3 regions of the Bradyrhizobium paxllaeri genome follow, and region 3 is predicted to be linked to each of the others. Evidence: predicted binding sites of a transcription regulator. Region 3 holds the regulator's gene; each other region holds the start of a gene.
The links. The regulator LexA, encoded in region 3, represses DNA repair genes until DNA is damaged. The targets are predictions, from matches to a motif close to TGTTCNNNNTGTGTTCNG.
Positions count from the first base shown of each region.

Region 1: LMTR21_RS02790 (DNA recombination protein RmuC) is a predicted target of LexA. The motif match lies at 3,128-3,145, and genes of this name have one in related genera.
Region 2: ruvC (crossover junction endodeoxyribonuclease RuvC) is a predicted target of LexA. The motif match lies at 1,955-1,972, and genes of this name have one in related genera.

Region 1 is NZ_CP042968.1:596,395-600,480, reverse strand. Features, by position in the region: gene LMTR21_RS02810 (dihydrofolate reductase family protein) at 10-672, shown strand; gene truA (tRNA pseudouridine(38-40) synthase TruA) at 669-1,406, opposite strand; gene fmt (methionyl-tRNA formyltransferase) at 1,406-2,338, opposite strand; gene def (peptide deformylase) at 2,478-3,005, opposite strand; gene LMTR21_RS02790 (DNA recombination protein RmuC) at 3,177-4,086, shown strand, end outside.
Region 2 is NZ_CP042968.1:7,341,309-7,345,394, reverse strand. Features, by position in the region: gene LMTR21_RS35170 (methyl-accepting chemotaxis protein) at 1-832, opposite strand, end outside; gene LMTR21_RS35165 (YebC/PmpR family DNA-binding transcriptional regulator) at 1,034-1,780, shown strand; gene ruvC (crossover junction endodeoxyribonuclease RuvC) at 2,003-2,530, shown strand; gene ruvA (Holliday junction branch migration protein RuvA) at 2,700-3,317, shown strand; gene LMTR21_RS35150 (cytidine deaminase) at 3,455-3,874, shown strand; gene ruvB (Holliday junction branch migration DNA helicase RuvB) at 3,871-4,086, shown strand, end outside.
Region 3 is NZ_CP042968.1:4,595,870-4,599,955, reverse strand. Features, by position in the region: gene LMTR21_RS21970 (ComEC/Rec2 family competence protein) at 1-960, shown strand, start outside; gene LMTR21_RS21965 (hypothetical protein) at 967-1,146, opposite strand; gene LMTR21_RS21960 (hypothetical protein) at 1,288-1,710, opposite strand; gene lexA (transcriptional repressor LexA) at 1,942-2,643, opposite strand; gene LMTR21_RS21950 (molybdopterin molybdotransferase MoeA) at 2,840-4,051, opposite strand; gene LMTR21_RS21945 (HAD family hydrolase) at 4,078-4,086, opposite strand, start outside.

The DNA.
Region 1 (4,086 bases), 4.0 Mb from region 3:
TGTGACGTCATGACCAGTTCAGCCACAAGCAAGCTCGTTGTCCGCTGCTTCAGCGTATCCGCCGACGGCTATGGCGCGGGCCCCGGCCAGAACGCCGACAATCCGCTCGGCGTCGGTGGAATGGGGCTGCACGAATGGATCCTGCCGACGCAGACCATTCAGAAAAAGCTGTTCGCCAAGGATGGCGGCACGAGCGGGGCGGACGATGATTTTGCCACGCAAGGTTTTGAGAACATCGGCGCCTGGATCCTCGGCCGCAACATGTTCGGCCCGGTGCGGGGCCCCTGGCCGGATGACGCCTGGAAAGGCTGGTGGGGCGACGAGCCGCCTTATCATTGCGATGTCTTCGTACTGACACATCATGCCCGCGCGCCCATCACCATGAAGGGCGGCACGGTTTTCCATTTCGTCACAGAGGGCATCGAGGCGGCGCTACAGAGGGCGCGCGCGGCCGCCGGCGGCAAGGATGTCAGGGTGGGTGGCGGCGTCGCGACCATCCAGCAATATCTGCGCGCCCGCCTGATCGACGAAATGCACATTGCGATCGCGCCGATCCTTCTTGGATCTGGTGAGAACCTGTTCGCGGGGCTTGATCTACCGGCTCTTGGCTACGAGGTGACCGACCATGTCGCGACGGCAAACGCCACGCACATGGTACTCAAGCCAGCCTAATATTCCACCCGCACCAGATAGAGCCCCTCCGGCGGGGCGACGGGACCGCAAGCGGCGCGGTTACGGGCGGCTAGTGCCGCGGCGAGATCGTCGGCGCTCCAGCGGCCTTCGCCAACCCACACCAGCGATCCCACCATCGAGCGCACCTGGCTGTGCAGGAACGACCGGGCGGATGTGAGGATCGAAATCGCGTCGCCCTCCCTGATGACGTCGAGCTGATCCAGCGTCTTCTCTGGCGACTTCGCCTGGCATTCGGTGTCGCGGAAGGTGGTGAAATCGTGCTTGCCAAGCAGCCGCTTGGCCGCGACGTCCATCGCATCCGTATCGAGATGGCGCGGCACCCGCCAGCTTCGCTTGATGTCGAGCGCGAGGTTGGCTCTGGAGTTGGTGATGCGATAGCGGTAGTGCCGCCTTGTCGCGGAGAAGCGCGCCTCGAAATCATCGGCCACGATGTCGGCCGAGAGCACGCCGATCGGATGCGGTCGCAGATGCGCGTTCAGCCCGTCACGCAGGCGGCCCGGCGGAAACGGCTTCTGAATATCGCAATGCGCGACCTGCCCCAGCGCGTGCACGCCGGCGTCGGTGCGGCCCGAGCCGTGCACGCGCACCTCCTCGCCGCAGATCGCCTTCACCGCGGCTTCCAGCGCGCCCTGTACGGTCGGCGCATTATCCTGGATCTGCCAGCCGGAAAACGGCGTACCGTCATATTCGATGAGGAGCTTGTAGCGGGGCATCAGTCCAGCCGCGCAGGCGGCTTCAGCGCCGTGCCGCGCAGAAATTCCGCTGATTTCATCGGCCCCTTGCCGGCGCGCTGCAGCTCGACAATGCGAATGGCGCGGTCACCGCAGGCGATGGCAAGGTTGTCGTCGAGCACATCGCCGGGCGCACCCGACCCGTTCGCCAACTCACAGCGCAGTATCTTGAGGCGCACCGGCTCCGCTTCTCCGGCCAGCTCGCACCAGGCGCCGGGAAATGGCGACAGGCCATGAATATGCCGCAGCACCTCGCGTGCCGGCCGTTTCCAGTCGATCCGCGCCTCGGCCTTCTCGATCTTGGCGGCGTAGGTGACGCCGTCCTCGCTCTGCTTCGTAAGCTGCAATCCGCCGCGTTCCAGCCCGCCCATCGCGCGCACCATCAGGTCGGCGCCGAGCGGCGCCAGCGCGTCGTGCAGATCGGCGGCCGTCATGCTGTCCGTGATCGCCAGCCGCTCCGCCATCGCGACGTCGCCGGTGTCGAGGCCGACATCCATCTTCATCACCATCACGCCGCTCTCGGCATCGCCGGCCATGATCGCGCGGTTGATCGGGGCGGCGCCGCGCCAGCGCGGCAGCAGCGAGCCGTGCAGGTTGAAGCAGCCATAGCGCGGCGTGTCGAGAATGGCCTGCGGCAGGATCATGCCGTAGGCGACGACGACGGCGGCATCGGCGTTGTGCGTGCGAAATTCGGCGAGCGCTTCCGGCGTCTTCAGCGTGCCCGGGGTCATCACGGGAATGCCGAGCCGCCGTGCCTCCTGCTCCACCGGGCTCGGCTGCATCTTCATGCCGCGCCCGGCCGGTTTTGGCGCGCGGGTGTAGACCGCCACGACCTCATGGCCATGGGCCACCAGTTCCAGCAGCGTCGGCACCGCGAAATCGGGCGTGCCCATGAAGATCAGGCGGAGAGACATCAGGCGGAAAATCCCGGGACGGTTTTAGTTTACTCCGTCATGGCCGGGCTTGTCCCGGCCATCCACGTCTTTGCTGCAGCGAGAAAGGAAGACGTGGATGCCCGGGACAAGCCCGGGCATGACGAGGATAGAGTGGGGCCTACTCCGCCGCGCGCTTGGCGGCCTTGGTAAACTTCTTCATCACGCGATCGCGCTTCAGCTTCGACAGGTAATCGACGAACAGCACGCCGTTGAGATGGTCAATCTCGTGCTGGATGCAGGTGGCGAACAGGCCGTCGGCGTCTTCCTCATGCACCTTGCCGTCGAGATCGGTGAAGCGGATGCGGACCTTCGCGGGGCGCTCGACCTCCTCGTAATATTCGGGGATCGAGAGGCAGCCTTCCTCGTAGACCGACAATTCTTCGGACGAGGAGATGATTTCCGGATTGATGAACACCCGCGGCTTCGGCTTGGTCTCGCCGTTCTCGTCCTTCTTGGCGAGGTCCATGGTGATCAGCCGCAGCGGCTGCGCGACCTGGATTGCCGCCAGCCCGATGCCGGGCGCGTCGTACATGGTCTCGAACATGTCGTCGGCGAGCTTGCGGATCTCCGTCGTCACCTTCTCGACGGGTTTGGAGACCAGCCGGAGCTGCTTGTCCGGCAGGATGATGATTTCTCTAAGGGCCATAGCGCGCGATTTAAGCTGCTGATTTGCCGGGGTCAATGCGCCGGGGACCTCGTTAAGGCGGCCTTAACCATGATTTTTAACGCGGCGTTAACCACGAAAATTAACCCGCTGTTTACCATAAACGTTCCCTCTTCGTTCGCATCCGATGCCGAATCGGGCTACAAGGCTGACATGAACGAAATTCTTCTCACGGTCGGCGACCTGCCGATTCACGTTGGCGAGGCGCTGATCGGGTTCGGCACGCTGGCGCTGGTGCTGCTGCTGACCATCGCCATCGTGATCGCCCGCTCCGGCCGACGGGGCGCGGAACTGGCGATGGCGCAGGCGATCCGCGCCGACGAACTGGAAGAGCGCCTGAGCGAGATGCTGCGGGCGCAGAGCGAATCCACCGGCCGGGTCGACGCCATGGCCCAATCGCTGGCCGGCCGTCAGGCCGAGATGGCGCGCGCGGTCAACGAGCGGCTGGATTCGGTGACCCACCGCGTCGGGCAGTCGATGGAAGCGACCACGCGCCACACCATGGATTCCTTGCGCGTGCTGCATGAGCGGCTCGGCATCATCGACAACGCGCACAAGAACCTCACCGACCTGACGTCTCAAGTGACCACGCTGCGCGACGTCCTCGCCAACAAGCAGTCGCGCGGCGCCTTCGGCCAGGCGCGGATGGAAGCGATCGTGCAGGACGGCATGCCGCAGGGCTCCTACGAATTCCAGTACACGCTCTCCTCCGGCAAGCGGCCGGACTGCGTGGTGTTCCTGCCCGACCAGCGCCCGCTGTGCATCGACGCGAAATTCCCGCTGGAAGCGATGACCGCGCTGCACGACGCGCGCAGCGACGAGGAGCGCAAATTCGCCACCCAACGCCTGCGCAACGATGTGATGAAGCACGTCAACGACATCGCCGAGAAATACCTGATTACGGGTGAAACGCAGGACACCGCGCTGATGTTCGTGCCGTCGGAATCGGTCTATGCCGAAATCCACGACGGCTTTGACGACGTGATCCAGAAGGCCTACCGCGCCCGTGTCGTGCTGGTGTCGCCCTCGCTGTTGATGCTGGCGATCCAAGTGATGCAACAGA
Region 2 (4,086 bases), 2.7 Mb from region 3:
CGATTTCGCCGGCGCTGTCGCCGACCGAGGCGATGAAGGAGGAGGCGGAAGACGCATTGTCGGCCATCTCGCCGGTGGTCGCGTTCTGCTCGGCGACCGCGCCGTTGACGTTCTCGAACACCGGGCGGATCGCCTCGATCGACTGCGTGATGCGATGCACGGCATCGACCGAGCCCGCGGCGTCGCGCTGCAGCGCCTCGATCTTCTTGGTGATTTCTTCCGTGGCGTTCTGGGTCTGCACCGCGAGCGCCTTCACCTCGGTGGCGACAACGGCGAAACCGCGTCCGGCTTCACCCGCGCGCGCGGCCTCGATGGTGGAATTGAGCGCCAGCAGCGTGGTTTGCCGCGCGATCTGGGCAATCAAATTGACGACATTGCCGATCGCCGCCGAGGATGCCCTGAGGCGATCGACATTGATGCTGGCTTCGCGGGCGGCCTCGCTCGCCTGGTCGGCGAGCTTGCCGGCGTCGCGCACTTGGGAGCCGATTCCCTGCGCCGACTGGGTGAACTTGTCGGCGGCGTGCGAGAAGGTCGTCGCGGTGCCCTGTGCGGCGCTGGTGCGGTTGGTCAGGGCGTCGGTGCGCTGGCGGATGGTGGAGAGGGTCGCAGCCGTCGCCTCGGCGCCGCCGGCCACCGAATTGGCCGCACGCTCGAGCTGGCGGATCATCGCGCCGAGTTCGAGCTCCAGAAGTTCGAGGATCGCTTTGGCCGAATCGCCATCGCCGGAAGCGATTTCTGCCGGGGTGGTCGTCTGGGCCTTCGTCTGGGCCTTGGGCTGGACAGCAGGTCCGACCGGTCCCGGCGCCTGCTTTTTGAACAATCCGAAGGCCATGACGTCTCTTAAAGGTTGAGGGCAGTCACGAAATCCTCTCATCCGAGCATGAAGTCATGGTTAACAACTGCCTGATATTTCGTCGCACGGCAGTACTTACATACCCGAGGGGGCCGCAAATCTTTGATTTCGGCCGATTCTGGGCCTATAAGGCCGCGCTTCAACCCCAGCATCCCTCCGGACGAATCCAAGAGACCTCGCATGGCCGGCCATTCCCAATTCAAGAACATCATGCACCGCAAGGGCCGGCAGGATGCCCAGAAGTCAAAACTGTTCGGCAAGCTGGCGCGCGAAATCACGGTCGCGGCCAAGCTTGGGACCCCGGACCCGGCCATGAATCCCCGGCTGCGCGCGGCCGTGATCGCGGCGCGCCAGGAGAACATGCCGAAGGACAATATCGAGCGCGCCATCAAGAAGGCGACCGGCGGCGAAAGCGAGAACTATGACGAAATCCGCTACGAGGGCTACGGCCCCGGCGGTGTCGCCGTGATCGTCGAGGCGCTGACCGATAACCGCAACCGCGCCGCTTCCGACATCCGCTCGTTCTTCACCAAGTCCGGCGGCAATCTCGGCGAAACCGGCTCGGTCGCCTTCATGTTCGACCGCACCGGCATCATCGAGTATGACGCGAGCGTTGCCTCCGACGACGCCATGCTGGAAGCCGCGATCGAAGCCGGCGCCGACGACGTCGCGTCCAGTGAAGGCGGCCACGAGATCTACGCCTCGCAGGAAACCTTTCGCGACGTGGCAAAAGCGCTGGAAGGGAAGTTCGGCGAAGCCCGCAAGGCGGCCCTGACCTGGAAGCCGCAGAACACGGTCGCCGTCGACGATGAGACCGGCGAGAAGCTGTTGAAGCTGATGGACCTGTTGAACGAGCACGACGACGTTCAGAACGTCTACGCCAATTTCGAGGTCTCCGACGCTCTCGTCGCCAAGATGGGCGGGTAGGGACGAACGCGCCATCGTCTGCCTCATGCTTCCGCTGTCGTCGCCCGGCTCGACCGGGCGATCCAGTATTCCAGAGGCCGTGGTGATTGAGCCGAGAGGCCGCGGCGTACTGGATCCCCGCCTATGCGGGGATGACGTGCGGAGTGACAAGCAAGCTCCAGGGCAGGGGATTTCCGTTCTCTTTATGTTTCGTTCACCCGGGTCTGGCGTTATCACTACGCCATGACACCCCCACCGATTCGCCAACCCGTCCGGATCATCGGCATCGACCCTGGCCTGCGCCGCACCGGCTGGGGCGTGATCGAGACCGAGGGCAACCGCCTCGTCTTCATCGGCTGCGGCTCGGTCGAGCCGCCGGACGATCTGCCGCTGGCCAGCCGCCTGCTCGCGATCCATGAGGGGCTGGCCACAGTCCTCGGCGATTTCCGTCCCGCCGAGGCCGCCGTCGAACAGACTTTTGTGAACAAGGACGGCGTCGCCACGCTGAAACTCGGCCAGGCGCGCGGCGTCGCCATGCTCGCGCCCGCGATGTTCGGTATTGCTGTTGCGGAATATGCGCCCAACCAGGTGAAGAAAACCGTGGTCGGCGCGGGACATGCCGACAAGAACCAGGTCGCCGTGATGCTGAAAATCCTGCTGCCGAAAGCCGAGCCAAAATCCGCCGACGCAGCGGACGCGCTGGCGATTGCGATCACGCACGCGCATCACCGCCAGGGTGCCGCGCTGCGGATGAAGGTGGCGAGCCTATGATCGGTCGATATCTATCCGAGCCGTCATGCCCGGCCTTGTGCCGGGCATCCACGTCTTTTCTCGCCAGGGTCCAAGACGTGGATGGCCGGGACATCTGCGCGAAGACGCGCTTCGCGCTTTTGCCCGGCCATGACGAACTTGGTGTGCACGTCGAATCCGGGTTTCCAAGATGATCGGTAAACTCAAGGGCCTGATCGATTCCTACGGCGAGGATTTTGTCATCCTCGACGTCGGCGGCGTCGGCTATCAGGTGCATTGCTCTTCACGCACGCTGCAGGCGCTTCCGTCACCCGGCGAGACCGCGGTGCTGTCGATCGAGACCTATGTGCGCGAGGACCAGATCAAGCTGTTCGGCTTCCGCACCGATACCGAGCGCGAATGGTTTCGCCTGCTGCAGACCGTGCAGGGCGTCGGCGCCAAGGTCGCGCTTGCGGTGCTCGGCACCTTGCCGCCGGCCGAACTCGCCAACGCGATTGCGCTGCGCGACAAGGCAGCGGTGTCGCGCACGCCGGGCGTCGGCCCGAAAGTCGCCGAGCGCATTGTCTCCGAGTTGAAGGACAAGGCGCCCGCCTTTGCAAATGTCGATCCAGCCGTGGTGCATCTTGCCGGCGCGGTCGACGATCACCGCGCACCGCGCCCGGTTACTGATGCGATCTCGGCGCTGGTCAATCTCGGCTACGGCCAGCCGCAGGCGGCGGCCGCGATTGCATCCGCTGCGCGCAGCGCGGGCGAAAATGCCGAGACCGCGCAGCTAATCCGGCTGGGTCTGAAGGAATTGGCGAAATGAGTGTTGAGGCCGTAGGGTGGGCAAAGCGAAGCGTGCCCACCATTTAATGTATTATCCGGATGGTGGGCACGGCGCGAAGCGCGCCTTTGCCTACCCTACATGTTCGCCACTGACCGACGAAGGAATGCGTTTCCGCCATGTTGAGCGAAAAGGACAAGGAACTGATCGCCGCCGCGACTGATGCGATCAGCCGGCGTTATCGCAATGACTGGCAGGAGGTCGGCGCGGCGCTGCGCACCCGCGACGGCCGCATCGTCACCGGCGTCAATATCGACGCCTATATCGGCCGGATCGCTGTCTGCGCGGAGGCGATCGCTATCGGCCGCGCCATCACCGAAACCGGCGATCACGGCATCGAGACCATCGTCGCTGTGCGTCATCCCAAACCGGACGAGCCCGGCAAGATCGCCGTGGTATCGCCATGCGGCATCTGTCGCGAGCTGATCCACGACTACGACACCAAGGCGCAGGTCATCGTTCCCGACAGTGGCCGCGAGCCGAAGGTCGTCACCATCGACGAGCTTCTGCCCAACAAGTACCGCAGGGGCAACGAGTGAACACCCCTTCCCGCATCGTCACGCCCGAGCGCCGCTCCGACGATGTCGGCGACACCGCGCTGCGTCCGCAACTGCTCGCCGAATTCGTCGGCCAGGCACAGGCGCGCAAGAACCTCTCGATCTTCATCGAGGCGGCGCGCAAGCGAGGCGAGGCGCTGGATCACGTGCTGTTCGTCGGACCGCCCGGTCTCGGCAAGACCACGCTGGCGCAG
Region 3 (4,086 bases):
GAGATCACCATGCTGCTGCTGGCTTCGCTGGTCGCGGGACTTGCGACCACGCCCTACGCGGCCTTCCACTTCCACCGGGTCACGCCCTATGGCGTGCTCGCCAATCTCGCGGCGATGCCGGTGGTGTCGGCGCTGGTCATGCCGATGGGGCTGCTCGGCCTTGTCGCGATGCCGTTCGGCTTCGACCGCCCGTTCTGGGCGCTCATGGGCGTCGGCATCGACTGGATGATCGCGGTGACGCAATGGGTCGCGGCATTGCCCGGCGCGGTCGGCCGGGTGCCGGCGTTCGGCATCGGCCCGCTGATCGCAGCGAGCCTCGGCATCATCCTGCTTGGCCTGCTGCGCACGCCGCTGCGCTGGTCGGGCGCCGCGCTGGTGCTCGCGGCGGCTCTGTGGGCGGCGAGGGCGCCGCAGCCGGATATCCTGATCTCCGCCGACGGCCGCCATGTCGGCGTCCGCGGCCAGGATGGAAGGCTGCATCTGATGCACGCGGCCAAGGGCTCTCGGGACGTTTTCCTCTTGAAGGAGTGGCTGGCGGCGGATGCCGATGCGCGCACCGCAGCCGATGCCTCGCTCACGTCAGGCGTCTCCTGCGATGATTTCGGCTGCGTGATGCCGTCCGCCGGCGGCGGCCTGGTCGCGCAGGCGTTCAGGCCCGAGGCCCTGGCCGACGATTGCGAGCGCGCGGCGCTGATTGTAACGCTGCGGCAGGCGCCTGCTTCCTGCGCGGCTTCCGTGATCGATGCCGAGCGGCTGCGGCGGCAGGGCGCCATGACGCTGCGGCGAGGCCGCGACGGATTTGTCGTCGAGGCGGCGAAACCGCGAGGGATCGACCGCCCGTGGTCGCCCGCCGTTGCGGACGCTGGTGAGGCCGACGCCAACGTTCTGGCCCCGCGCGTCGTGCCGCCCCGCGCCGTCGATGCGACGCCGGCCGAGGCGGACCTTCAGGCCGAGGAGTAGGGAACGTCAGTGCTCGTCGATGGGGGGGCTGGACGGATGGGCCGGTATCTCGAACGCGCCGAGGTGGAATTCTTCCGGTGCGTCGGGAGGTGACGGCAGGTTGACCAGCGTGAACGATGCGTCGGGAAATTGCTGCCAGACCGCAAGATCTTCGGCCGTGATCGTGAGCCAGCCGTATCTGAACATGTAACGTCCGGGCTCGGTGACGCGTCCAGCCCTTTGCCATGTAACCTTGTTGACCACCGGTTGCCCCCTCGGTGTCGGATTTTGAAAAACACATCACCATGATCCGCCGGCCTGAACCGGCGGATCGCATGCGCGTCTCGTCTATCCAGTCACGATCGAAGCGGCTGGACGCGCTTCCGTCACCTTTGGTGCACGCTCGCCACCGGTCTGAACCACCGGCAATTGCAGCACGGTCGCGCGCTGGCCTTCGCAAAGTTGCGTCACCAGCACATGGCTTCCATCGGGAAATTCGATCGCGTCATGATGACGGTCGGCGACTTCGGGTTCGATCTGATTGAACTTGCCGACCCGCCAGTCGGTGGTTCGCGTCCAGATCCAGCGGTTGTCGTATTTGACGTCCTCGGCGAACGCCAGTTCGGTGCCGGGAAGCATGCAGACCGCCACTGCTGGCTCGCGTTCCGACGCAAAGCCGCGGGTCGATGTACCGCGGAACGTCGTGGTGATCAGCGTCTCGCCGACCTGGGCAGGCCGGGTAGCCACAGCATGCAGGCTATAGTCACACATCGGATGGCTCCCTCATTTGAGATAGCTGACCCGTGTCTTTCAAGGAGGCACAGGCCCCTATCAGAGTGGACATGGCGCAGAGTCTTTTCTTGTTTCTGGGCAATTCTGCGACTGACCCACTGCGCCAAATTCACAAACGCGATAACGCGCATTGGTTCCACGCCCGCAGCAAAAAACCCCGGCCGAGGAACGGCCGGGGTTCTTACGGATGTCTGCAGGACGGCACATTGTTCAGTACTTGCGGTAAAGGCCGATCAGCCTGCCCTGAATCCGGACCCGGTTCGGCGGCAGGATGCGGACTTCATAGGCGGCGTTGGCAGGCTCCAGCGCGATGGAGGCGCCGCGGCGGCGGAAGCGTTTCAGCGTAGCTTCCTCCTCGTCGATCAGCGCCACCACGATGTCGCCGGTGTCGGCGGTCTCGTTGCGCTGAATCAGCGCCATGTCGCCGTCGAGGATGCCGGCCTCGACCATGGAATCGCCGCGTACTTCGAGCGCGTAATGCTCGCCCGAGCCGAGCATATCGGGCGGCACGCTGATGGTGTGGCTGCGGGTCTGCAGCGCCTCGATCGGCGTGCCGGCGGCGATCCGGCCCATCACGGGCACCGCGACCGGGCGATTGCCGTCATCCTCGGCGGCGGGCAAGCTCACTGTACGCTTGCCGAGCGTGCCTTCGATCACACTCGGCGTGAAGCCGCGGCGGCCATTGCCGGCAGCGGCGAGCTCCGGCAGCTTGATGACTTCGATGGCGCGGGCGCGGTTGGGCAGGCGGCGGATGAAGCCGCGCTCCTCCAGCGCCGTAATGAGGCGGTGGATTCCGGATTTCGAGCGCAGGTCGAGCGCGTCCTTCATCTCGTCGAATGAAGGCGGCACGCCGGCCTCTTTCAGCCGTTCATTGATGAAACGCAGAAGTTCATACTGTTTGCGCGTAAGCATCGCGAGCAATTCCCCGGTTGGCGTCGTCGTTTCGAATCTTCAGCGCCCAGATGGCGGGAGCGCCCAAACTCCCAGGCAGAGACACCAGCAGTCGAAACAAATCATGAACGGACACTATATGTTCGATATGTGTTCCGCAACCACTTAATTTCAGGTGAACGCGTCAAGGTTTCTGTCCGAGACGCGCCCTGTGGCGTCATTCCGGCAGCCGCAACAGCTCGCACGACGAGCCCTTGGGCGCCGCCGGCGCGAATGGCGGACGTATCACTAATGCCTGTGCCGCAGCGAGATTCCCCAAGAGCGAGGAGTCCTGATGGTTCACCGGCACAGCGATCAGCGTGCCGTCTTCGCGCGCCTCGAGGCGCGCGCGCAGATAATCCTCGCGCTGGTCGTTGGCGGCGAGGTCGCGGCCGAGCAGGGCGCTTTCTCTGACGTGATGGACGTGGTCGCGGCCCGATAATGCGCGAATCAGCGGCACCAGAAACAGGAAGCCGCAGACATAGGAAGAGACGGGATTGCCGGGCAGGCCGATCACCCGCATCGCGCCGAGCCGCCCGTGCATCATCGGCTTGCCCGGCCGCATCGCGATCCGCCAGAACGCCATCGCGACGCCTTCGGCCTCCAGCGAGCGCTTGACCAGGTCGTGGTCGCCGACCGAGGCGCCCCCCATGGTGATCAGGATGTCCGCGTCGGCCTCGCTGGCGCGGCGGATGCCTTCGGTGGTCGCGGCAACGGTGTCGGCGGCGATGCCGAGATCGACGACGTCGGCGCCTTCGGCGCGGGCCAGCGCCCGCAGGCCATAGCCGTTGGAATAGACGATCTGGCCGGGGCCGGGGTTTTCGCCGGGCATCACTAACTCGTCGCCGGTCGCGAGAACAGCGACCTTCGGGCGGCGGTGCACCGCAAGCTCCGGGTAGTTCATGCCGGCGGCGAGCGACAGGTCGCGGTCGCTGAGGCAACGCCCGCGCGTGAGCAGCACGTCGCCCTCGCGGAAGTCGACGCCGGCGGCGCGGATGTGCCGTCCCCGAACCGCGGCTTCCGTGATGGTGATGTGATCGCCGTCGGCTGCCGTGTCTTCCTGGATGATGACGGCGTCGGCACCGTCGGGGATCACGCCACCGGTGAAGATCCGTACCGCCTCGCTTTGGCCGACCTTGCGCTCGAACGGGCGGCCGGCGGCGACCTCGCCGATCACCTTCAGCCGCGCGCCGGCGCCGGCGGCATCCGCCGTACGCACCGCATAGCCGTCCATCGCTGACATCGCCTGCGGTGGCTGCGTCCGTCGCGCGGCGACGTCGCGCGCGAGGATGCGGTGGTGGGCGGCATCGAGGGCCACCATTTCTTCGGGCAACGCGTCAGCGCCGGCAAGGATCGCGGCAAGCGCATCGGCGACAGGCATCAAGGCCACGGGCAGACCTCCGTCAAATTCCAGCGCTAGATTCC